Regions from separate parts of the Pseudomonas sp. 1L-B-1-E-C1 genome, predicted to be linked through region 2. Evidence: predicted binding sites of a transcription regulator. Region 2 holds the regulator's gene; each other region holds the start of a gene.
The links. The regulator FliA, encoded in region 2, starts transcription of late flagellar genes. The targets are predictions, from matches to a motif close to CTAAAGTTTNNNNNNNNNNNGCCGNTAA.
Positions count from the first base shown of each region.

Region 1: a site for FliA is predicted at 2,931-2,958, ahead of AC0Z4S_RS24790 (methyl-accepting chemotaxis protein). Genes of this name have one in related genera too.
Region 3: a site for FliA is predicted at 4,000-4,027, ahead of AC0Z4S_RS25010 (methyl-accepting chemotaxis protein). Genes of this name have one in related genera too.

Region 1 is NZ_JBXAWN010000017.1:25,602-33,544, forward strand. Features, by position in the region: gene AC0Z4S_RS24780 (helix-turn-helix domain-containing transcriptional regulator) at 1-328, shown strand, start outside; tRNA gene AC0Z4S_RS24785 (tRNA-Met) at 515-591, opposite strand; gene AC0Z4S_RS24790 (methyl-accepting chemotaxis protein) at 707-2,764, opposite strand; gene AC0Z4S_RS24795 (MFS transporter) at 3,201-4,418, shown strand; gene ychF (redox-regulated ATPase YchF) at 4,560-5,660, opposite strand; gene pth (aminoacyl-tRNA hydrolase) at 5,683-6,267, opposite strand; gene AC0Z4S_RS24810 (50S ribosomal protein L25/general stress protein Ctc) at 6,439-7,041, opposite strand; gene AC0Z4S_RS24815 (ribose-phosphate pyrophosphokinase) at 7,183-7,943, opposite strand, start outside.
Region 2 is NZ_JBXAWN010000012.1:103,603-111,545, forward strand. Features, by position in the region: gene flhA (flagellar biosynthesis protein FlhA) at 1-1,899, shown strand, start outside; gene flhF (flagellar biosynthesis GTPase FlhF) at 1,911-3,251, shown strand; gene fleN (flagellar synthesis regulator FleN) at 3,368-4,198, shown strand; gene fliA (RNA polymerase sigma factor FliA) at 4,195-4,935, shown strand; gene AC0Z4S_RS20950 (chemotaxis response regulator CheY) at 5,103-5,474, shown strand; gene AC0Z4S_RS20955 (protein phosphatase CheZ) at 5,493-6,281, shown strand; gene AC0Z4S_RS20960 (chemotaxis protein CheA) at 6,336-7,943, shown strand, end outside.
Region 3 is NZ_JBXAWN010000017.1:63,971-71,913, reverse strand. Features, by position in the region: gene AC0Z4S_RS25030 (2-hydroxyacid dehydrogenase) at 25-990, shown strand; gene AC0Z4S_RS25025 (methyltransferase) at 1,023-2,021, shown strand; yybP-ykoY riboswitch at 2,061-2,185, shown strand; gene AC0Z4S_RS25020 (TMEM165/GDT1 family protein) at 2,274-2,858, shown strand; gene AC0Z4S_RS25015 (M48 family metallopeptidase) at 2,995-3,813, opposite strand; gene AC0Z4S_RS25010 (methyl-accepting chemotaxis protein) at 4,065-6,206, shown strand; gene AC0Z4S_RS25005 (SOS response-associated peptidase) at 6,306-6,929, opposite strand; gene AC0Z4S_RS25000 (putative signal transducing protein) at 6,965-7,225, opposite strand; gene AC0Z4S_RS24995 (CPXCG motif-containing cysteine-rich protein) at 7,235-7,417, opposite strand; gene AC0Z4S_RS24990 (1-acyl-sn-glycerol-3-phosphate acyltransferase) at 7,559-7,943, shown strand, end outside.

The DNA of each region.
Region 1 (7,943 bases), on a different contig from region 2:
AAGCAATCACGAGGACAGTGTTCTCGAAATGCTGCGCACGGACGAGAATTTCGCTCTCGAATATCTCGTTGCAGCATTAGAAGAAATTGACGAGGAGGGCGGTGAGTCTGTGTTTCTCACCGCGGTGAGACGTGTGGTTGAAGCTAGAGGCGGTTTTGCCGCTGTCTCCAACGCAACCGGACTCAATAGAGGGAATCTCTACAGACAGTTTTCTGCAGATGGGAACCCAGGCCTTTCTACGCTACTGAAGGTGATGTCCGCTGTGGGGCTTGGTCTGTCTAAGGTGGTCGCTCACAGTCAGGATGACCAGGAACACACTGCAGCGTGATCTACCGTAGCAATCAAAAGCCCGGCTCGGTGTCAGGCTTTCTGTTATTCCCAGCAGCGTTTTTCCTGATGGGATGCGTGGCATTGAACCGCTGACATTAAGCGGTAGGTTGCGAGTGAAGCAGGGCGCAACTTTTCTCAAGGCATAAAAAAACGGCCTACCTTTCGGTAAGCCGTTTTTAGTACTTGGTGGCTACACAGGGACTTGAACCCCGGACCCCAGCATTATGAATGCTATGCTCTAACCAACTGAGCTATGTAGCCAAGTGGCGCGCATTATTCCCCTGAAATGGCAAAGCGTCAAGCGTAAATCGAAAATATTTCTTCCTGTTTTCAACCGCTTATCCTCGGGCCCCGAAAATCGGGGCCGGGGAGGGCGTCAGCGCAGTTGGAATCTGGCGGTATTGGCGCTCAAGGCCTCGCTGCCCTGGCTCAAGGTGTCTGCCGCGAGGTTCACGGCGCGTGCGCCTTCGAGCAAACGCACCGCTGCCTGATCGACCTGCTGGATATTGCCGCTGACTTCGTCGGCGGTGCTGGCCTGTTCTTCGACTGCCGTGGCGATCTGCGCCAGGGTGTCGGTGACGCTCTGCACGGCGCTGGCGATTTCGCCCAGGCGTTCGCCGAGTCCGGTGACCGCTTCGGCGTCTGATTGGGCTTGGCCGCAGGCGGCTTCCATCAGGCTCACGGCTTCGTTGACCGTGGCGCGCAGGCTGTCGACGGTGCCGGCGATTTGTGCGGTGGACGATTGCGTGCGTTGCGAGAGGCTGCGCACCTCGTCGGCGACCACGGCAAAGCCGCGACCCTGTTCGCCGGCGCGCGCGGCTTCGATGGCTGCGTTGAGTGCAAGCAGGTTGGTCTGCTCGGCGACGCCGCGAATGGTGTCCACGACCAGTTGAATCTGCTGGCCTTGCTCGCTGACCCGGCCGAGTGCGGCGGCAGTATCGTTCAGGCGCTGATTGAGCTGTTGAATGCTTGCCGTGGTGCGCTGGCTGTCGCGGCTGCTGTCGGCGGCGATTCGCCGGGTGTGCTGGGCGCTGCCGGAAGCCTGTTCGCAACTCTGCGCGACGCCCTGCGAGGTCGCGGCCAATTGCGTGGCGGCCGCTGCGATCTGGCTGATCTGCAACTGCTGCGCCTCGACTTCACTGAGGGCGCCGCTGGAGTGTTGGTTGAGGCTGCGCACCGCGTTGCTCAACTGCGAGGTTTCGTGATCAACGCCGAGCATGCTGCTGCGCAGTTGCACCACGGCAACGTTGAGTGCGGTGCTGATCGCTGCCAGCTCATCGCGGCCCTCTACCGGCACTTGCAAGCTCAGGTTGCCGTCGCGCAAGGCTTCGGCGAGCAGGGTGATCCCGCTGGCGCTGCGGCGGATCGAGGCTTGCAGGCAGACGAACAGGTACAACGCCGCCAACAGCAGGCACCCGAAAATCGCCGCGACGACGATGAACTGGCGGATCGCCGAGCTGTAATAGGCGTCGAGCCGCTGATCCAGCGCGACCAGTGATTGCTGGCGCAGCGAGGCGAGGTCGGTGAGCAACGCGTCGAGGCTGCGTTCGAAGTCTTCCGGCTTGAGGTTGATGCTGCCACCGAACACGCCGTCGTCGAGGACTTTCAAACCGCTGTCGAGGTGTTTAAGGCTGTCGTGGTATTGCCCGGCCCAGGCTTGTAGCTCGACTGGCAGACGCGCCTCCAGCAAGCCGGCGGTTTTCGCCAGTTGCTCGCGGGCGTCGCCGATGCGGCTGCGCAGGTCGCGCAACTGCAGGCGGCTCTGCAGGGTGAACTGGCCGGAGACGACCGAGGCCTGGCCGACCGCGGCGAGACGGCCGACCCGCTCGATCAGGTCCGGCGCGTGCTGCGTGGAAATCTGCGTCAGCAGGTAGGTTTCCAGCCACGGCGCGAGGGTCAGGCGATTGTCCATGACGATCTGCTCGCGCAAGGCTTGCAGCGCGGCCAGAGCGTTGGTGAAACGGTCATAACCGTCCGGCCACCAGCCGACGCTGCTGAGGCTTTTCGAATCCAGGCCATTGAGCGCGGTTTGCAGCGCCTGATAGCGCGCGATGATTTCGCCGTCGGCGCCTTGCTGGTTCAGGGCATTGCCCAGCTCCGTGGTGGCTTGCAGCACCGCCGGTTGCACGCCATCGAACGCGGCCATGGCGGCGAGGGTGGCCGGTGTCGGTTGACGGTTGGTCTCGGTGGCGCGCCAGCGGGCGGCGCGGTCGCGTTGCGCGGCGAGCAGGTTGTCCAGCGCATCCAGCGCAAGCAATTGACCCACGCCGGCACGTTCGCCGGCGATCAGGTTGAGCTTCTCGCGATAGTCATGGCCGATCATCAACAGGCTGCCGGCCAGCGGCAGAATGAACAGCAGAAACAACAATTGGAATTTACCTGCGAAGCCAAACCGCCCCAGCAATTTGATCCCCGGTGAAAGAAAAGCCTGCATGCCTCATGACTCCTCTGGACACCACGCACCATTGGCGTGCATCGCGAACGTTTCACCCGCGACCCGTGCCCTCTAAAAGGCCTCGAAAGTTCACCCTCGCCCGCTCTGTAGGCCGGCTCTGTAGCGAAACTTCCCATTGTCGAACGCCTTTGTAAGGCGATCGTGTTCAAGGGCAGAAGCAAGGCAAGATTCAGACCATGGCGTTGCGCTATCACCTTTCCGCCAGTGCCCCCCGTGTAGGAGCTGCCGAAGGCTGCGATCTTTTGATCTTGCTCTTGAAAGTCAAAGTCAAAAGATCGCAGCCTTCGGCAGCTCCTACACGGTGGTGTGTCATCAATAACTTAGTTAGCTGGCTAAGGGGATGGCGCTGACGCACCGAAAAATGGCACATTGACGCACCTGCCTGCGTGCACCCATCTGCTGTCCGGAAACTTCCATGGCTATCAGCAACGTTCAGACCGCCGCTGCCTCGGCGACCGCTACTCCCCAAAGCAGTCCACTGGTGATGCGCATCATTGGCGCCGTGGCGCTGGCGCATTTGATCAACGACCTGATCCAGTCAGTTCTGCCATCGATCTACCCGATGCTCAAAGCCAACTATGGCCTGACGTTTACTCAGGTCGGCCTGATCACCTTGACGTTCCAGCTGACCGCGTCGCTGTTGCAGCCGTGGGTCGGTTATCACACCGATCGACACCCGAAACCGTGGCTGTTGCCGGCGGGCACGGTGTGTACCTTGATCGGCATTCTGATGATGTCGGTGGTCGGCAGCTTTCCATTGATTCTGCTGGCGGCGGCGCTGATCGGCATTGGCTCATCGACCTTTCACCCGGAGGCCTCGCGTGTTGCGCGGCTGGCCTCGGGCGGGCGCTTTGGTCTGGCACAGTCGACGTTCCAGGTCGGCGGCAATGCCGGTTCCGCGTTCGGCCCGTTGCTGGCGGCGGCGATCATCATCCCCTTCGGCCAAGGCAATGTGGCGTGGTTCGGCCTGTTCGCGGTGTTTGCGCTGTTCGTGCTGTACCGCATCAGTCGCTGGTACGCCAATCACCTCAACCTGTTCAAGCTGAAGGCCGGCCAAGCCGCGACGCACGGCTTATCGAAGGGCAGGGTGACCAGTGCTTTGGTAGTGCTGGGGCTGCTGGTGTTCTCCAAGTATTTTTATATGGCCAGTTTCACCAGCTACTTCACCTTCTACCTGATCGAGAAATTCGACCTGTCGGTGGCCAGCTCGCAATTGCACCTGTTCCTCTTCCTGGGCGCAGTGGCGGCGGGGACCTTCTTCGGCGGGCCCATTGGCGACAAGATCGGGCGCAAGGCAGTGATCTGGTTTTCGATCCTTGGCGTCGCGCCGTTCACCCTGATCCTGCCGCATGTCGATCTGTTCTGGACCAGTATTCTCAGCGTGGTGATCGGTTTCATTCTGGCGTCGGCATTCTCGGCGATTGTGGTGTACGCGCAGGAACTGGTGCCGGGCAATGTCGGAATGATCGCCGGGATTTTCTTCGGCCTGATGTTTGGTTTCGGCGGGATTGGCGCGGCGCTGCTCGGGCATCTGGCGGATGTGCATGGGATTGAGTATGTGTATTTCCTGTGCTCGTTCTTGCCCTTGTTTGGTGTATTGGCAATCTTTCTCCCGCGTACCAGAAAGGCCTGAGATCAAAAGATCGCAGCCTTCGGCAGCTCCTACATGGGCTTGATGTGCACCTGTAGGAGCTGCCAAAGGCTGCGATCTTTTAACAATTTTCAGGCACAAAAAAGCCGCGTATCAAACGCGGCTTTTTCTTGGGCGTAGCGCTTAGACGTTGAAGCGGAAGTGCATCACGTCGCCGTCCTTGACGATGTAATCCTTGCCTTCCAGGCGCCATTTACCGGCTTCTTTGGTGCCGGCTTCGCCCTTGTACTGGATGAAGTCGTTGTAGGCGATGACTTCGGCACGGATGAAGCCTTTTTCGAAGTCGGTGTGGATCACGCCAGCAGCCTGTGGTGCGGTGGCACCGACCTTGACGGTCCAGGCGCGGACTTCTTCGACACCGGCGGTGAAGTAGGTCTGCAGGTGGAGCATTTCGTAGCCGGCGCGGATCACGCGGTTCAGACCAGGCTCTTCCAGGCCCAGGGCCTCGAGGAACATGTCTTTTTCTTCGCCGTCATCCAGCTCGGCGATTTCCGCTTCGATCTTGTTGCACACCGGAACGACCATGGCGCCTTCTTCTTCGGCGATGGCCTTGACCACGTCCAGGTGCGGGTTGTTCTCGAAACCGTCTTCAGCGACGTTGGCGATGTACATGACCGGTTTGGTGGTCAGCAGGTGGAAGCCCTTGATCACTGCCTTTTCGTCAGCGCTCATGTTCTTCATCAGGCTGCGTGCCGGCTTGGCTTCGGTGAAGTGCGCGATCAGTTGCTCCAGCAGGGCCTTCTGAACCACGGCGTCCTTGTCACCGCCCTTGGCGTTGCGCGCGACTTTCTGCAGTTGCTTTTCGCAGCTGTCGAGGTCGGCGAAGATCAGTTCCAGGTCGATGATTTCGATATCGCGTTTCGGGTCGACGCTATTGGAAACGTGGATCACGTTGTCGTCTTCGAAGCAGCGCACGACGTGAGCGATAGCGTCGGTTTCGCGGATGTTGGCCAGGAACTTGTTGCCCAGGCCTTCACCTTTCGAGGCGCCAGCGACGAGGCCGGCGATGTCGACGAATTCCATGGTGGTCGGCAGGATGCGCTTCGGATTGACGATGGCCGCCAGAGCTTCCAGACGAGGATCCGGCATCGGCACGATGCCGCTGTTCGGCTCGATGGTGCAGAAGGGGAAGTTCTCGGCCGCGATACCGGATTTGGTCAGGGCGTTGAACAGGGTGGACTTGCCGACGTTAGGCAGGCCGACGATGCCGCAATTGAATCCCATGGTGTTTCCCCTCGGGTAAAAGTCAGGCCTTCTGGCTGTGCAGGTTTTTCATCGCGCGGTTCCATTCCCCGGCGAGGATATCCGGCAGCACGCCGAGGGCAAAGTCGATGCTGGCATCGAGTTTTTCCTGTTCGGCGCGTGGCGCACGACCCAGGACGAAATTTGAAACCATACTGGCAACGCCCGGGTGGCCAATGCCGAGCCGCAGGCGGTAGAACGTGTTCTGATTGCCCAGTTGCGCAATGATGTCGCGCAACCCGTTGTGACCGCCATGGCCGCCGCCCTGCTTGAGCTTGGCAACGCCCGGAGGCAAGTCGAGTTCGTCATGCGCCACGAGGATTTCTTCAGGCTTGATGCGGAAGAAACCGGCGAGTGCAGCCACGGCCTGGCCGCTGCGGTTCATGTAGGTGGTGGGAATCAGCAGACGAACATCCTGACCTTGATGCGAATAGCGCCCGGTCAGGCCGAAATATTTGCGATCGGCCACAAGATTCACATTCTGTGCGTGGGCGATGCGCTCAACAAAAAGGGCCCCTGCGTTATGCCGGGTCTGGTCGTATTCAGCGCCTGGATTTCCCAGGCCAACGATCAGTTTGATGGCAGTCACGATAGGGGCCCTTCCTTTGAGTGGTGGATAACATCGCCGCGATCAGGGAAAGCGGCGAAAGTGGACGAAAAATGCTCATTTACCATGGATGTAAACTCCGCGTTCTCGCCCGCTTTCTCGCTACGTTCCAGTCCGCGATGTTACTTGCTCACTCAGGCTAAACAGAGTGAATTACTCTGCTGCGCCTTCTTCGGTAGGTTCTGCAGCAACACGTGGAGCGTGGACATTGGCAACAGCCTTGTCATCGCCGTGTGCCAGAGCAACGAACTCAACACCTTTAGGAGCTTTGAGGTCCGACAGGTGAATGATGGTGCCGATTTCTGCGTTCGACAGGTCGACTTCGATGAACTCAGGCAGATCTTTTGGCAGGCAGGAAACTTCGATCTCGGCAACAACGTGCGAAACTTCGCCGCCTTTCTTGACTGGAGCTTCTTCGCCAACAAAGTGCACAGGCACGATGGCGGTCAGTTTCTGGCCGGCAACAACGCGTACGAAGTCAGCGTGCATCACGTGGCCTTTGGCCGGGTGACGCTGCAGAGCCTTGATGATGACGTTCTGCTTGGTGCCACCAACGTTCAGCTCGATGATGTGGCTGTAAGCCGCTTCGTTTTCGAGCAGTTTGGCAACTTCCTTGGCCAGCATGCTGATGGATTCAGGGGCTTTGTCGCCACCGTAAACTACAGCTGGAACCAGGCTTGCGAGACGACGCAGGCGGCGGCTCGCACCTTTCCCCAGGTCGGAACGCACTTCAGCATTCAGAGTAAAATCGTTCATTTTGTATCTCCAAAATAGCCATGACCGAGTGGCGTTTGCGACCAGCGCCGAACACGGTATGGGCAAAAAAGCCCCGCCCCGACAGGAATGCCGGGGCGGGGCGCTTTTCGTCAACGAGACATTTCGTGAAGGGCAGGGCCCTTAACGGAACATCGCGCTGATCGATTCTTCATTGCTGATGCGGCGAACCGCTTCGGCAACAACCGGTGCGATATCCAGTTGACGGATACGTGCACAGGCTTGTGCTGCAGCGGACAGCGGGATGGTGTTAGTGACCACCAGCTCGTCCAGCACGGAATTTTCGATATTCTCGATGGCCCGGCCCGACAGCACAGGGTGTGTGCAGTAGGCAAAGACCTTGGCTGCGCCATGCTCTTTCAGGGCCTTGGCCGCGTGGCACAGAGTGCCGGCGGTATCGACCATGTCATCGACGAGAATACAGGTACGCCCTTCGACATCACCGATGATATGCATCACTTCAGAGTGATTGGCTTTCTCACGGCGTTTGTCGATGATCCCGAGATCGACGCCCAGGGATTTGGCAACGGCCCGTGCACGCACGACGCCACCAATGTCCGGGGACACGATCATCAGGTTTTCGAAGCGCTGATCTTCAATGTCATCCACCAGAACCGGGGAGCCGTAGATGTTATCTACCGGAATATCGAAGAAGCCCTGAATCTGGTCAGCATGCAGATCAACCGTGAGAACACGGTCGATGCCGACTACGGTAAGCATGTCAGCGACGACTTTCGCGCTGATGGCCACACGTGCGGAACGCGGACGGCGATCCTGACGGGCATAACCAAAATAAGGAATAACAGCAGTGATACGAGTAGCCGAGGAGCGGCGGAAGGCATCAGCCATCACTACCAGTTCCATCAGGTTATCGTTGGTCGGAG
Region 2 (7,943 bases):
CTGCTGGTGGCGACGCTGCTGCGCCTGGCCCTGAACGTGGCCTCGACGCGGGTGGTAATGCTGCACGGTCAGGATGGCCACGCCGCGGCCGGTAAGGTAATTCAGGCCTTCGGTGAGGTGGTGATCGGCGGTAACTATGTGGTCGGTATCGTGGTTTTCGCGATTCTGATGATCATCAACTTCGTCGTGGTGACCAAGGGTGCCGGGCGGATTTCCGAGGTGAGCGCGCGCTTCACCCTCGATGCCATGCCCGGCAAACAGATGGCGATCGACGCCGACCTCAACGCCGGCCTGATCGACCAGAACCAGGCCAAGATGCGCCGTCAGGAAGTCGCCCAGGAGGCCGAGTTCTACGGTTCGATGGACGGTGCCAGCAAGTTCGTCCGTGGTGACGCCATCGCCGGTTTGCTGATTCTGTTCATCAACCTTATCGGCGGTATGGCCGTTGGTATCTTCCAGCACGGCATGAGCTTCGGCGATGCCGGTCGGGTTTACGCTTTGTTGACCATCGGTGACGGTTTGGTGGCGCAATTGCCATCACTGTTGTTATCGACAGCGGCGGCGATCATGGTGACCCGTGCTTCCGGCTCGGAAGACATGGGCAAACAGATCAACCGCCAGATGTTCGCCTCGCCGAAAGCGCTGGCCGTGGCCGCTGGTTTGATGGCGGTGATGGGCCTGGTGCCGGGCATGCCGCACTTCTCCTTCCTGACCATGGCGGCGCTGGCTGCGGGCGGCGCGTACCTGTTCTGGAAAAAGCAGAACGTTGCCAAGGTTGTGGCCCTGGAAGAGGTCAAGCGTCAGCAGGAACTGCTGCCGTCGCCGGCCCGCGCCATGGAAACCAAAGAGCTGGGCTGGGACGACGTGACGCCGATCGACATGATCGGCCTGGAAGTCGGCTATCGCCTGATTCCGCTGGTAGACCGCAATCAGGGTGGGCAATTGCTCGCGCGGATCAAGGGCGTGCGCAAGAAGCTCTCGCAGGATCTGGGCTTCCTGATGCCGACCGTGCACATCCGCGACAACCTCGATCTGGCGCCGAGCGCGTATCGCTTGACGCTGATGGGCGTAATCCTCGCCGAGGCCGAGATCTACCCGGATCGCGAACTGGCGATCAACCCGGGCCAGGTCTACGGCTCGCTCAACGGGATCAACGCCAAAGATCCGGCTTTCGGCCTCGAGGCGGTGTGGATCGAAATCAGCCAGCGCGCCCAGGCGCAATCGCTCGGCTACACCGTCGTTGACGCCAGCACCGTGGTCGCCACGCACTTGAACCAGATTCTGTACAAGCACTCCAGTGAGCTGATCGGCCACGAGGAAGTGCAGCAACTCATGCAATTGCTGGCCAAGAGCTCGCCGAAACTGGCGGAAGAGCTGGTGCCGGGCGTGGTGTCGCTGTCGCAGTTGCTCAAGGTCCTGCAAGCGCTGCTCGCCGAACACGTGCCGGTGCGCGACATTCGCAGCATCGCCGAGGCGATCGCGAATAACGCCGCCAAGAGTCAAGATACCGCCGCTCTGGTCGCCGCTGTGCGGGTCGGGGTATCCCGCGCCATCGTCCAAAGCATTGTAGGCACTGAGTCCGAGCTGCCTGTGATCACATTGGAACCAAGGTTGGAACAGATATTGCTCAATAGTCTGCAGAAGGCAGGACAAGGCTCGGAAGAGGGCGTTCTGCTGGAGCCAAGCATGGCCGAGAAGCTGCAGCGGTCGTTGATCGAAGCGGCCCAGCGTCAGGAAATGCAAGGCCAACCGGTGATCCTGTTGGTAGCAGGCCCGATTCGCGCGATGCTCTCGCGCTTTGGCCGCCTCGCAGTCCCTGGGCTGCATGTGCTGGCCTACCAGGAAGTACCGGACAACAAGCAAGTGACCATCGTTGCGACAGTAGGGCCCAACGGCTGAGGTAGTGGTTTATGCAAGTTAAGCGTTTTTTCGCCGCCGATATGCGTCAGGCCATGAAGCTGGTTCGCGATGAGCTGGGCGCTGATGCCGCCATCATCGGCAACCGCCGCATCGCCGGCGGCGTCGAGTTGACGGCAGCACTGGATTACAAATTGTCGGCGCTGGCGCCGCGGGTTCCGAACATGGAACTCGAAGACGAGCTGCGCAAGACCCAGTCGCGCATCGTCACCGCCCAGGCCGAGCTGAGCCTGCGTGGCGAAGCCGACGGCAACACCAATCAACAGTTGTTCGCCGGCCTGCCATTGACCGCAGGCCTGCCGCTGACCGCTGCCGAGCCGCTGAGCGAGCCGACCTACGCTGCCCCGGCGCGTCCGGCCGCAGCCCCTGCGCAGGCTTCGGCGGGTGTCGATCCGCGAGCACTGGAGTCCATGCGTTTTGAATTGAACAGCCTGCGCGAGCTGATGGAAGTGCAGCTCGGCACCCTGGCCTGGAATCAGCTGCAGGGCAGCCGTCCGGCCCAGGCCAATCTGTATCGCCGTTTGCAGCGCATCGGCCTGTCCGGTCCGCTGTCGCGCGATCTGCTGGCGATGATTACCGATATCGAAGAGCCGCGTCAGGCCTGGCGCATGCTGCTGGCGCACCTGGCGCGGATGATCGCCGTACCGGAAGTCGAGCCGCTGGAAGAGGGCGGTGTGATTGCGATGGTCGGCCCCGCCGGCATGGGCAAGACCACCACGCTGGCCAAGCTCGCCGCGCGTTACGTGCTCAAGTACGGCGCGCAGAACGTTGCGCTGGTGAGCATGGACAGCTTCCGCATCGGCGCGCAGGAACAACTGAAAACCCTCGGACGCATTCTCAACGTGCCGGTAACGCACGTCGATCCGGGCCAGTCGCTGGTGCAGGCATTGGATCCACTGCTACGCAAACGCGTAGTTTTGATCGATACTGCCGGGCTGCAAGCCAGTGATCCGGCGTTGCGCATGCAGCTCGAGAGCCTGGCCGGGCGTGGCATTCGCTCGAAAAATTATCTGGTGCTGGCAACCACCAGCCAGAAACAGGTTCTAACCGCCGCTTATCACAGTTACAAGCGGTGCGGGCTGGCCGGCTGCATCCTGACTAAACTGGATGAAACGGCCAGTCTCGGCGAAGTGTTGAGCCTGGCGATCAGTCATGAATTGCCGGTCGCGTACCTGACCGATGGCCCACGGATTCCGGATGATCTGCATCTGCCGCGCCGTCATCAACTGGTCAGCCGCGCCGTCAGCGTGCAAATGCAGGAAGAACCCAGCGAAGAAGCCATGGCTGACATGTTCGCTGATATCTATCACAGCCCGACCAAGCAGGTTGGCTGAGGTAATCATGAACAGTTTTTGTACCTACATCGATGGTCTGCCACGCATTGTTCCGATCGGGAACGCGCAGCCAGTAATGTGGCCTCCGTCTATGCAAGACAAGGTAAAGAAATAACATGGGCAGCATGCATCCCGTACAGGTGATCGCGGTGACCGGCGGCAAAGGTGGCGTCGGCAAGACTAACGTGTCAGTGAACTTGTCGCTGGCGCTGGCAGAGCTTGGCCGTCGGGTCATGCTGCTGGACGCCGACCTGGGCCTGGCAAATGTCGACGTTCTGCTGGGGCTGACACCCAAACGCACACTGGCCGACGTGATCGAAGGCCGTTGCGAATTGCGCGACGTGCTGTTGCAGGGGCCGGGCGGGATTCGCATCGTGCCGGCGGCCTCCGGCACGCAGAGCATGGTGCACCTGAGCCCGGCGCAACACGCCGGCCTGATCCAGGCGTTCAGCGATATCGGCGACAATCTCGACGTGCTGGTGATCGACACCGCTGCGGGTATTGGTGACTCGGTAGTCAGTTTCGTTCGCGCTGCGCAAGAGGTGTTGCTGGTGGTCTGCGACGAGCCGACTTCGATCACCGACGCTTACGCGCTGATCAAGTTGCTCAACCGCGACTACGGCATGAACCGCTTCCGCGTGCTGGCCAACATGGCGCAGAGCCCGCAGGAAGGGCGCAACCTGTTCGCCAAGTTGACCAAGGTCACGGATCGCTTCCTCGACGTCGCCCTACAATACGTCGGCGCCGTGCCGTACGACGAAAGCGTGCGCAAAGCGGTGCAGAAGCAGCGCGCCGTCTACGAAGCCTTTCCCCGTTCCAAGTGTGCGCTGGCCTTCAAGGCCATCGCCCAGAAGGTCGACACCTGGCCGCTGCCCGCCAACCCGCGCGGTCATCTGGAATTTTTCGTCGAGCGTCTCGTGCAGCAAACCGCAGGGCCTGTGATATGACCGCCAGTGGCATGAATCTTTACAAAAAGTCGGCGCGTGACGCGCAATACGAATTGATCGAGCGCTACGCGCCACTGGTCAAGCGCATTGCCTATCACTTGCTGGCACGCCTGCCGGCCAGCGTGCAGGTCGAAGACCTGATCCAGGCCGGGATGATCGGTTTGCTCGAAGTCTCGACCAAATACGACGCCAGCAAAGGCGCCAGTTTCGAAACGTACGCGGGCATTCGAATCCGCGGCGCGATGCTCGACGAAGTGCGCAAAGGGGACTGGGCGCCACGCTCGGTTCACCGTAATACCAGGATGGTCAGCGACGCGATTCGCTCGATTGAAGCTAAAACCGGCCGTGACGCTAAAGATCACGAGGTTGCGGCCGAACTCCAATTGAGTCTCGACGATTACTACGGGATTCTGAATGACACCTTGGGCAGTCGCCTGTTCAGTTTCGACGACCTGTTGCAGGACGGCGAACACGAAGGGCTGCACGAGGATGGCGCCAGTGCGCATATGGAGCCGTCACGCGATCTGGAAGATGAACGCTTCCAGGCGGCGCTGGCGGACGCGATTGCCAATTTGCCGGAGCGTGAGCGACTGGTGTTGGCGCTGTACTACGACGAAGAGCTGAACCTCAAGGAAATCGGTGAGGTCCTTGGCGTCAGTGAATCGCGGGTCAGCCAGTTACACAGCCAGTGCGCGGCCCGTCTGCGGGGGCGTTTGGGGGAGTGGCGAGCGCGCTGAAGGCAGTGTGGGGACACTGCGAAACGAGGCTGGTGCGGTGATCAACGGCGCCGGTCTCGATCCGTTGTGCTCCAGACAAACTTTAAGTGCTGCGCCGATTGATTGAAGTGGCGCGTCCAGGTGCTGGGCGCGTTTAAGACTGCTTGGAGGTCGAATTGAACAAAGACATGAAAATCCTCATCGTTGATGACTTCTCAACGATGCGGCGGATCATCAAGAACCTGCTGCGCGATCTTGGGTTCACCAACACCGTCGAGGCCGACGATGGCACCACTGCCATTCCGGTGCTCAACAGCGGCAGCATCGACTTTCTGGTAACGGACTGGAACATGCCGGGCATGACCGGTATCGACCTGCTGCGCCACGTGCGTGCCGATGAAAAACTCAAGCACCTCCCGGTGTTGATGGTGACTGCCGAAGCCAAGCGCGAGCAGATCATCGAGGCCGCTCAGGCCGGTGTGAACGGTTACGTGGTCAAACCTTTCACGGCTCAAGCGTTGAAAGACAAAATCGAGAAGATTTTCGAACGCATCGGCTGATGAATGCGCGGGGGAGCTATGGAGCATAACGAATCATCCCAGGGCGATTTCGAATCGACCCTGAAAAAACACGCGGTCGAACTGGTCGAGAGCCTTGAAAAAGGCAGGTTCGGCGACGCGGTGCAACTGATCCATGAGCTCAATCAGACCCGTGACCGCGGCCTGTATCAGGAAGTGGGCAAGCTCACACGTGAACTGCACAGTGCGATCGTCAATTTCCAGATCGATCCGCACATGCCGCAGGCCGAGGAAGTGTCGCAAATCACCGACGCCACCGAACGCCTGGGCTACGTGGTCAAGCTGACGGAAGCCGCGGCCAACCGCACCATGGATCTGGTGGAAAGCGCCACGCCGGTGGTCAACAGTCTGGCTGATGAAGCGCAGACGTTGAGTGCCGATTGGGGCCGCTTCATGCGTCGCGAGGTCGGGGCTGAAGAGTTCCGTGAGCTGGCGCGCCGGGTCGACGGTTTTCTGTCACGCAGCAGCACGGACAACCGTGCGGTGTCGAGCAACCTCAACGACATCCTGCTGGCTCAGGATTACCAGGACCTCACCGGTCAGGTGATCAAGCGTGTGACCCAACTGGTCACCGAAGTCGAAAGCAATCTGCTCAAACTCGTGCTCATGGCCAGTCAGGTCGACCGCTTTGCGGGCATCGAACATGACCGCGCCGCAATGCTTGCCGAAAAAGATCCACAAAAACATCTCTCGCAGGGTGAAGGTCCGCAGATTCATGCCGATAAACGAGAAGACGTTGTGTCCGGTCAGGACGATGTGGACGATTTGTTATCCAGCCTTGGATTCTAGTATTTCGGAATTTCAGGTTTTTTGGGTTTTTAGACCTGTAGGAGCACCCCATTAATGAGCTTCGGCGCCGATGAAGAGATCCTTCAGGATTTCCTGGTTGAGGCCGGCGAGATTCTTGAGCAACTGTCCGAACAACTGGTCGAGCTGGAAAGCCGCCCGGATGATGCAGATCTGCTCAATGCAATTTTTCGCGGTTTCCACACTGTAAAAGGGGGCGCCGGCTTCCTTCAGCTCAATGAGCTGGTGGAGTGCTGTCACATCGCCGAAAACGTGTTCGACATCCTCCGTAAGGGTGAGCGTCGCGTTGATGCAGAACTGATGGACGTTGTGCTGGAAGCACTGGACGCGGTGAACAGCATGTTCAGCGAAGTCCGCGAGCGTGCACCGATCACCGCCGCCACGCCGGAACTGCTGGCCGCGCTGGCGCGTCTGGCCGAGCCGCAGTCGGCTGATGAAGCTGTTGCTGCACCGGTAGAAGTGGTGGAAGAGCCGGTCGCCGAAAGCGCATCGGACGACATCACCGACAACGAATTCGAACAACTGCTGGACTCGCTGAATGCCGTCAAGGCACAAGCCGAGGCCCCGGCTGCTGTTGTGGCCCCCGCGCCGGTTGCCGACACGGCCGCCAGCGATGAAATCACTGATGCCGAATTTGAGTCGCTGCTCGATCAACTGCATGGCAAAGGCCAGTTTGCTGTCGATGCGGTCGCTCCGGCGGCACCAGCAGCGCCGGCCGCGCCTGCTGCGGGCGATAGCTCGGACATCACCGACGACGAATTCGAAGCCTTGCTCGATCAGTTGCACGGCAAGGGCAACTTCGCCGTTGACGCGCTGGAATCGGCCATCGCCTCGGCGCCGGCAGCCCCTGCTGCACCAGCCGCAGCAGCGGCCGGCAGCGACCTGATCAGCGATCACGAATTCGAATCGCTGCTCGACGAATTGCATGGCAAAGGCAAGTTTGACGCCAGCGCTGCGACTGCTGGCTCCGCGTCGAGCGTCGCCACGCCAGCGGCGAAAGCACCGGCTGCCGCTGCTGCGCCGAAACCTGCGGCCAAGCCTGAACCGAAAGCCGAGGCGCCGAAACCGGCTGCCGCTGCTGCACCGGCTCCGGCCCGTGCTCCTGCGACACCGCCAGCGGAAAAACCGGCCAGCGAAGCGGAAACCACCGTGCGCGTCGACACCGCGCGGCTCGACGAGATCATGAACATGGTCGGCGAGCTGGTGCTGGTGCGTAACCGTCTGGTGCGCCTGGGTCTCAACAGCGGCGACGAAGCCATGTCCAAGGCCGTGTCGAACCTCGACGTGGTCACCGCTGACCTGCAGACCGCCGTGATGAAGACGCGGATGCAGCCGATCAAGAAGGTCTTCGGGCGCTTCCCGCGTCTGGTTCGCGACCTTGCGCGGCAGCTGAAGAAAGAGATCAACCTGGAACTGGTGGGTGAAGAAACCGACCTCGACAAAAACCTTGTCGAGGCCCTGGCCGACCCGCTGGTCCACTTGGTGCGCAACGCCGTCGACCACGGCATCGAGTCGCCGGAAGAACGCGAAGCGTCGGGCAAGGCCCGTGGCGGTCGCGTGGTGCTGGCGGCCGAGCAGGAAGGCGACCACATCCTCCTGTCGATCTCCGACGACGGCAAAGGCATGGACCCGAACGTCCTGCGT
Region 3 (7,943 bases), on a different contig from region 2:
CTCACAGCACAAAAGGTACAGTTGATGACGAACACGCACCGCGCGGTATTCCTTGATCACCCTTCGCTGGATCTTGGCGATCTGGACCTCGGTCCGTTGCGTGAATGCTTCAGTGATCTACAGCTGTTCGCCCAGACGTTGCCGGAGCAGGTCAGCGAACGCCTGCACGGTGCCAGCGTGGCGATCACCAACAAAGTCGTGATCGATGCGGCGGCGATGGCTGCCAATCCGCAACTGAAGCTGATCCTGATCAGCGCCACCGGCACCAACAACGTCGACCTCACCGCCGCTCGCGCTCACGGCATCACTGTGTGCAATTGCCAGGCTTATGGCACGCCGTCGGTGGCACAACACACGATCATGCTGTTGCTCAACCTTGCCACGCGCCTGGCCGACTATCAGAAAGCTGTGGGCGCAGGCCGCTGGCAGCAGGCGAAACAGTTCTGCCTGCTCGACTACCCGATCGTCGAACTGCAAGGCAAAACCCTCGGCCTGCTCGGGCATGGCGAACTCGGTGGTGCCGTTGCGCGACTCGCCGAAGCATTCGGCATGCGCGTGTTGCTCGGGCAAATTCCCGGGCGCCCGGCGCGGCCGGATCGTTTGCCGCTGAATGAACTGCTACCGCAGATCGACGCCCTGACCCTGCACTGCCCGCTCAACGAGCACACCCGGCATTTCATCGGCGCCCGCGAGCTGGCCTCGATGAAGCCCGGCGCATTTGTGGTCAATACCGCCCGGGGCGGCCTGATCGATGAGCAGGCGCTGGCCGACGCTTTGCGCAGCGGTCACCTCGGCGGCGCGGCGACCGATGTGTTGAGTGTCGAACCCCCGACCCAAGGCAATCCGCTGCTTGCCGGCGATATTCCGCGCCTGATCGTCACCCCGCACAACGCCTGGGGCAGTCGCGAGGCACGCCAGCGTATCGTCGGCCAGCTGAGCGAAAACGCCGAAGCGTTCTTCAGCGGTGAGGCGCTGCGGGTCGTCAGTTGATAAACTGCGGCACTTTTTTTCAAGGAGCAGTTATGGATCCGCGCAGTGAAGTACTGCTTCGTCAGGCCGAGTTATTCCAGGGTTCGCTGCTGTTGGCGGGCCTGCCTGCCGACGATTTGTTCGGGCGTCTGCCCAACGCATTCGGCTGGTGCTGGCATGCCGGCGATCAAGCTGCGCTGGACGCCCGCTTTGAAGGCCGCAGCCATTTTGGCGTGAACGCTCCGGAGCGCGAATTCGACAGTGCCGTGGTGTTTCTGCCCAAGTCCAAGGACCTGACCGATTACATCCTCAACGCCGTGGCGTCGCGTCTGGCCGGGCGCGAGGTGTTTCTGGTCGGGGAAAAACGCAGCGGCATCGAAGGCGCCTCCAAACAGCTCAACCCGTTCGGCAAGCCGCGCAAACTCGACAGCGCCCGCCACTGCCAGCTCTGGCAAGTCACCGTGGCCAATGCGCCAGAGGCGAAAACGCTGGAAAGCCTCGCGCAGACGTACGAACTGCCTCTGACCGAGGGCCCGCTGAAAGTCATCAGCCTGCCGGGGGTGTTCAGCCACGGTCGACTCGATCGCGGCAGCGCCCTGCTCCTGGAGCATCTGGACAAACTGCCGAGCGGCCATCTGCTCGACTTCGGTTGCGGCGCGGGTGTGCTGGGGGCTGCGGTGAAACGTCGCTATCCGCACAATCAGGTGACCTTGCTCGATGTCGACGCGTTCGCCGCCGCCAGCAGCCGTCTGACCCTGGCCGCCAATGGCCTGGAAGGCGAAGTGCTGACCGGCGATGGCATCGACGCCGCACCGATGGGTTTGAGCGCAATTCTGAGCAATCCGCCGTTCCATGTCGGCGTGCACACCGATTATTTCGCCACCGAGAATCTGCTGCGAAAAGCGGCCAAACATCTGAAAAACGGTGGCGAACTTCGCCTCGTGGCCAACAGTTTCCTCAAGTATCAACCGCTGATCGAGGAGCACTTGGGCATTTGCGCGATCAAGGCTGAAGGCAATGGTTTCCGGATTTACCGGGCCAAGCGCGGTTGAAAATTTGTTCTTGCCCAATCGGATTTGCCTAGGCAGAATCCGCTCCGTCCTAGGGGAGTAGTCTCCCACGAGCGCCTAGCTCGTCCGGCATACGTCAACATACTTGATCCTCAGATCATGGCGTATGCGACCCAAGCGTCCGCAGCAGACGGATCGCAGGGTTTGACAAGACCTATGACACGCACACCTTACCCGGGGCGGGAAGGCTGTACGTGTCATAGCCGTGTCGACCCGCCCCTTAGGAAATCCCTGATGCTGGACTCGTTACTCGTTCCCACCGCAATCGTTGCCTTGGCCGAAATCGGCGACAAGACGCAACTGCTCGCGCTGATTCTCGCCGCTCGCTTTCGCAAACCCTGGCCGATTATTGCCGGGATTGTCGCCGCGACGCTGGCCAACCACGCAGCAGCCGGTGCGGTAGGTGCCTGGTTCGGCAGTTTCTTCTCCGACGCCGTGCTGCACTGGATCCTCGCCGCCAGCTTCGCCGCCACAGCGCTGTGGACTCTGGTCCCGGACAAGATGGATGACGATGAAGCCAGCACCGCGCGCAAGTTCGGGCCATTCCTGACCACGCTGATTGCGTTCTTCCTCGCCGAAATCGGCGACAAGACCCAGATCGCTACGGTGATGCTCGCCGCGCAATATCCGGAACTGTGGCTGGTGATTATCGGCACCACCGTGGGCATGTTGATTGCCAACGTGCCGGTGGTACTGGCGGGTAATTTCGCCGCGGACAAACTGCCCTTGACCCTCATTCGCCGCCTCGCGGCTTCGGCGTTCATGATTCTGGCGATTGTTGCGGTTTATAAAGCGATGCAGAGCAGTGGTTGGGTTTAACCGGAGCGCCCGCTAAACCGCGTCATCGTTCTTCGCGAGCAGGCTCGCTCCCACATTGGATTGCATTTCAATTGTGGGAGCGAGCCTGCTCCGGGCGGCGTTCCGACGAAGGGGCCTCAGTCGCGCTGACGGATCATCAGGATTTCGGGGCTTTTTCGTACAGTGGCATCACCTTCGGAATCGCAGCCTGCAACGCGGCAATCCGGCTGGTCGAGGCCGGGTGAGTGCTCATGAACTCTGGAGGCGAGCCTTCCGAGGCCTTGCTCATCTTGTCCCACAGGGTGATCGCCGCGTTCGGGTTGTAACCGGCGCGGGCGGCCAGTTCCAGGCCGATCAGGTCGGCTTCGTTTTCGTTGGCGCGGCTGTTGGGCAGGGTCATGCCGTAGTTGGCCACGGTGTCGGCCAGCGCCAGGCTGTCCTGACCCAGACCGAACAAAGCTCCGGCGCCCTGCTTGGCCATTTCCATGCCATAAGCCTTGGACATCGCCTCACGACCGTGCTCGCGCAGGGCGTGGGCGATTTCATGGCCCATGACTGCAGCAATTTCGTCGTCGGTGAGTTTCAGGCTGTCGATCAGCCCGGTGTAGAAAATGATCTTGCCGCCAGGACCGCAGTTGGCGTTGAGCTCATCGCTCTTGATCAGATTGACTTCCCATTGCCACTGCGCCGCGTCCGGGCGGAAGGTCGGCGCCTGGGCGATCAAGCGATTGGCGATGGTCTGCACGCGCTTGGCTTCCGGGCTGGTCTTGTCCAGCACACCTTTGCTCGACGCCTCGCCGACGGTCTTCTGATACGACTGCGCGTACATCTGGTCGACCTCTTGCGAGGACAGCATGCTGAACATGTACTGCTTGCGCTCCACGCCCACGGCACCGCCGCTGGTGGTGTTGACCGACTGACAACCGGCCAGCAACAGCGCTGCGCTCAGTGCACTTGTAACCAATGTCTTGTTCATTCAAAAGCTCCCTGAAAACCTGAGGCGTATCCTAGGCGGCTAATCGTATTGGCGCCAGATACAACGGACGCATTGCGCGGCCATTCACCTATGGCCGCAAGACTGGCTGGAAATTCCTCAACGCGCATTGAATCCGCCGCGCACCGATCCATCAGCGACATCGCGCGGCGATTCCGACCAACGTCTCTCATGGCCCCGCGCGTGCCGCCGATAAATCCCTCGCAGACAGTCCTCTTGCGTGCGGAGCTCCCATGAAGTTCAAGTCGATCCAGTTTTCCGTCGCCGCCCTGGCCGGCGCCATCGTCCTCAGCGTGGTCGCGGCGCTGGTGCTGTACGCGCTGTTCTCCGGCGCCCGCACTCAAGAAATGGTGCAACAGCGCACCCAGGCGCAGTTCGAACAAGTGATCGAACAGCGCCTGAGCTCGCTGGCGCAGACTCAGGTCAGCCAGATCCAGCGTGAACTCGAAGCGCCGCTGCTGATCGCCGGCGGCCTGGTACGGGTCAACGCTCTGCTCGGCACAACCGGTGCCGATGGCCAGCCGCGCCTGAGCGTCAGCCGCGAGCAGTTGATCAGCCTGATCAAGGAAAACGTCGAAAAGAATCCGAAGATTCTCGGCACCTACATCGGCTGGGAGAAAAACGCACTGGACCACAATGACGCGGCCTACGTCGGCAGCGCCGTGGTCGGCATCGATCCGGCCAACGGGCGCTTCCTGCCGTGGTGGTTCCGCAATACCGACGGCAGCCTGGGCGTGGACAAACTGGCCGATGTCGACGATCAGAAAACCCTGTCCACCGGCGTGCGCGCCAGCGAGTACTACCTCTGCTCGAAAGAGACGAAGAAACCCTGCGTGATCGACCCGGCACCGTACAAGGTCGGCGACAAGATCGTCATGCTCGCCTCGTTCATTGAGCCGATCATGGTCAACGGTGCTTTCCAGGGCATCGTCGGCGCCGACCTCTCGGTGAATTTCATTCAGGACATGCTCCTCGCAGCCAACCAGAAGCTTTACAGCGGTGCAGGGGAAATGGCGTTGGTCGGCGGGAATGGCCGGATCGTTGCCTACACCAAGGATTCGAGCAAATTCGGCGAAAAAGTCAGCGACATTCTCGACGCCGAACAAACCAGCAACCTCGCCAATCTGAAGCGCGACGAGGTGACCTACTCGGTCAATCAGGCCAAGGGCCGCATCGAGCTGTACCTGCCGTTCGGCATCGGCCAGACCGACGCGCGCTGGACGCTGATGCTGCAATTGCCGCTGAATGCGGTGATGGCCGACCTGCAAACCCTGCAGGCCGACCTCGATGCCCAGCGCAAATCCGACACATTCGGCATGGCCATGGTCGGCCTGATCATTGCTGGCATCGGCCTGCTGGTGATCTGGCTGGTGGGGCACGGCATTGCGCGGCCACTCAAGCAAATGGTCGCCATGCTCGATGACATCGCCCAGGGCGAAGGTGACCTGACCCGGCGTTTGAGCAGTGACCGCAGCGACGAACTGGGCTCGATTGCCAAGGGCTTCAACACCTTCCTCGCCAAGTTGCAGGCGATGATTACGCAAGTGGTGACCTCGGTGCAGAGCGTCAGCGATTCCTCGGAACACACCGCCGACATTGCCATCCGCACCAACATCGGCGTGCAGAAGCAAATGGCCGAAATCGATCAGGTGGCGACCGCCGTGCAGGAAATGACCGCCACCGCCCAGGACGTCGCGCGCAACGCCACCCAGGCGGCACAAGCGGCAAGCCACGCCGATCAAGCCGCCAGCCAGGGCATGCAGATCGTCCGCGACACCTCGAATTCGATCGGCGTACTGGCGGTGGAAATCGGCAAGGCTGTCGACGTGGTGCAGACGCTGGCCAAGGACAGCGAAAACATCAACGCCATCCTCACCGCCATTCGCGGGATCGCCGAGCAGACCAATCTGCTGGCTTTGAACGCGGCGATCGAGGCCGCGCGGGCCGGCGAGCAGGGCCGCGGTTTTGCGGTGGTCGCCGACGAAGTGCGCAATCTGGCGCAGAAAACCCAGAAAGCCACTGAAGAAATTCAGACGATGATCCAGCAACTGCAACAAGGCACCCGCGATGTGGTGCGGGTTATGGAAGACAGTCAGAACCGCACCGACGAAAGCGTTCAGCACGCGGCAAAAGCCGCCGAGGCCTTGGAGACGATCACTCAGGCGGTGTCGGTGATCAACGACATGAACACGCAGATCGCCAGCGCCGCTGAGGAGCAGAGCGCGGTTGCCGATGACATCAACCGCAACGTGATCAATATCGGTCAGGTGGCGAATGAAGTGGCCGGCGGTGCGGATGAGTCGAGCTCGGCGAGCGCCGGGTTGACCAAACTGGCGGAACAGCAGCGGCGATTGATCAATCAGTTCAAGGTTTGATCTTTAGATCCTCTTCGCGAGCAGGCTCGCTCCCACAGTTGGATTGCATTCCCTTGTGGGAGCGAGCCTGCTCGCGAATACGTCGGCACAGACAACTCATCAAGCCGGGGTCAAACACTCCGGCCCGTTGAGCTTCGGATCATTCACCAGATTCGCCAACACCCGCTCACGCAGCGCCGTCGGTTCACTGGCGAGCAACCCCTGCAACACATGCAGCGGCGTTTCAGGATCCAGCCAGGCAGCTTGCCCGGTTTCATCAAGAATCAACGGCCGCCGCTGACTCGCCGCCGACTGAGTGATCAGCGCCGTGCTCAGCCAGACCTGCTCCTGCACCGGATACGCTTCCCAGATCGCGGCGAAAAACAACGACGAGCCCTCCCCCGGCGTCAGCCAATACGGGCGCTTGCGCTGGGTGCCGCGCCATTCGTAAAAGCCGTTGGCGGGCAGCAGGCAGCGGCGCAGACGCAGCGCCTCGCGAAACATCGGCTGCTCTGCGACGGTTTCGGCGCGGGCATGGGCCGGGGTCTTCGAGAGATCGGTCAGCCACGGCGGCGTCAGGCCCCAGCGCGCACGGGCCAAGGTGCGCTGGCCGTCTTCGTCGGCACGCAGCATCAACACCGAATCATTGGGGGAAATGTTCCACTGCGCCTGCTGATCGGCGGGAAAACCTGGCAGGGCCGCGAAGTCGCGGTTCCAGCGAAACAGGGCATAACGTCCACACATGGGGCAACACGACTCTTGATCAAACGAACGTCAGCCTAACAGACCAGCGTCCCGGGGAAGCTCTCCGGTTCGTCGCCGGGCAGCGGCAGCGCGGCATTGTACGCATTGATCAGCTCGCGGGCGTATTCGGCCTGATCGTTGTCCACCGACAACCCGAGCAGGCCGAAGATTGGTAGCTCGCCGGTGCCGCCCACCAGGTCGCGGCCGATCAGGTGCGCCTCGATTCCTTCATTGGCGAGCATGCCCTTGAGCATCTCGCCTTCCATCAGGTTCGCCGGTTCGTAGATGCGCTGCATACGCGGGCCTCACTCGTTTTCGCTGAAGACTTCGAGAAACCAGTCCTCACCGTGCACCTGCAGAACAAAGGTGATCGGCCGGCAGCACACCTGACAGTCCTCAATGTAAGTCTGATCGCCACCGGACAGGTCCACGGATGTTTCAACCACTTCCCCACAATACGGACATTCATACTCAGCGGCTTCCAGCATCGCGGTCTCCCAAGTGACTTGTGCGTATAATCGCCGGTCTATTTGCAGGGCTATTTTTGTCTGACTACTTTTCAGACCGTGCCCCGCGGGTTTTCGATCAAACCCTTTACTTACCCTAGCCGTTTCCAACAAGAGAGCATGATGGGCGAATTCGATGCCATCCGACCTTACGACGACAGCGAAGTACCTGCGGTACTGGCAAGGCTGCTCGGCGACAAGGCGTTTCTAGATATCCTCACCCACTTCCGCTTCCCGCGTTTTGCCGGTGCCTTCGGCTGGATGCTCAAACCTCTTATAGCCCATCGGCTGCGTCGTGAGTTTGCCGACGTGAATTCCGTGGCTACCTTACAGGACAAAGTCGAGTTCTACGTCGACCACACCATCGAGCGCGCCACCGATGGCGTGACGTATACCGGTGTCGAGCAGTTCAAGTCCGGCAGCGCCTACCTGTTCATCGCCAACCACCGGGATATCGTCATGGACCCGGCATTCGTCAACTACGCGGTGTACCACGCCGGCCTGCCGA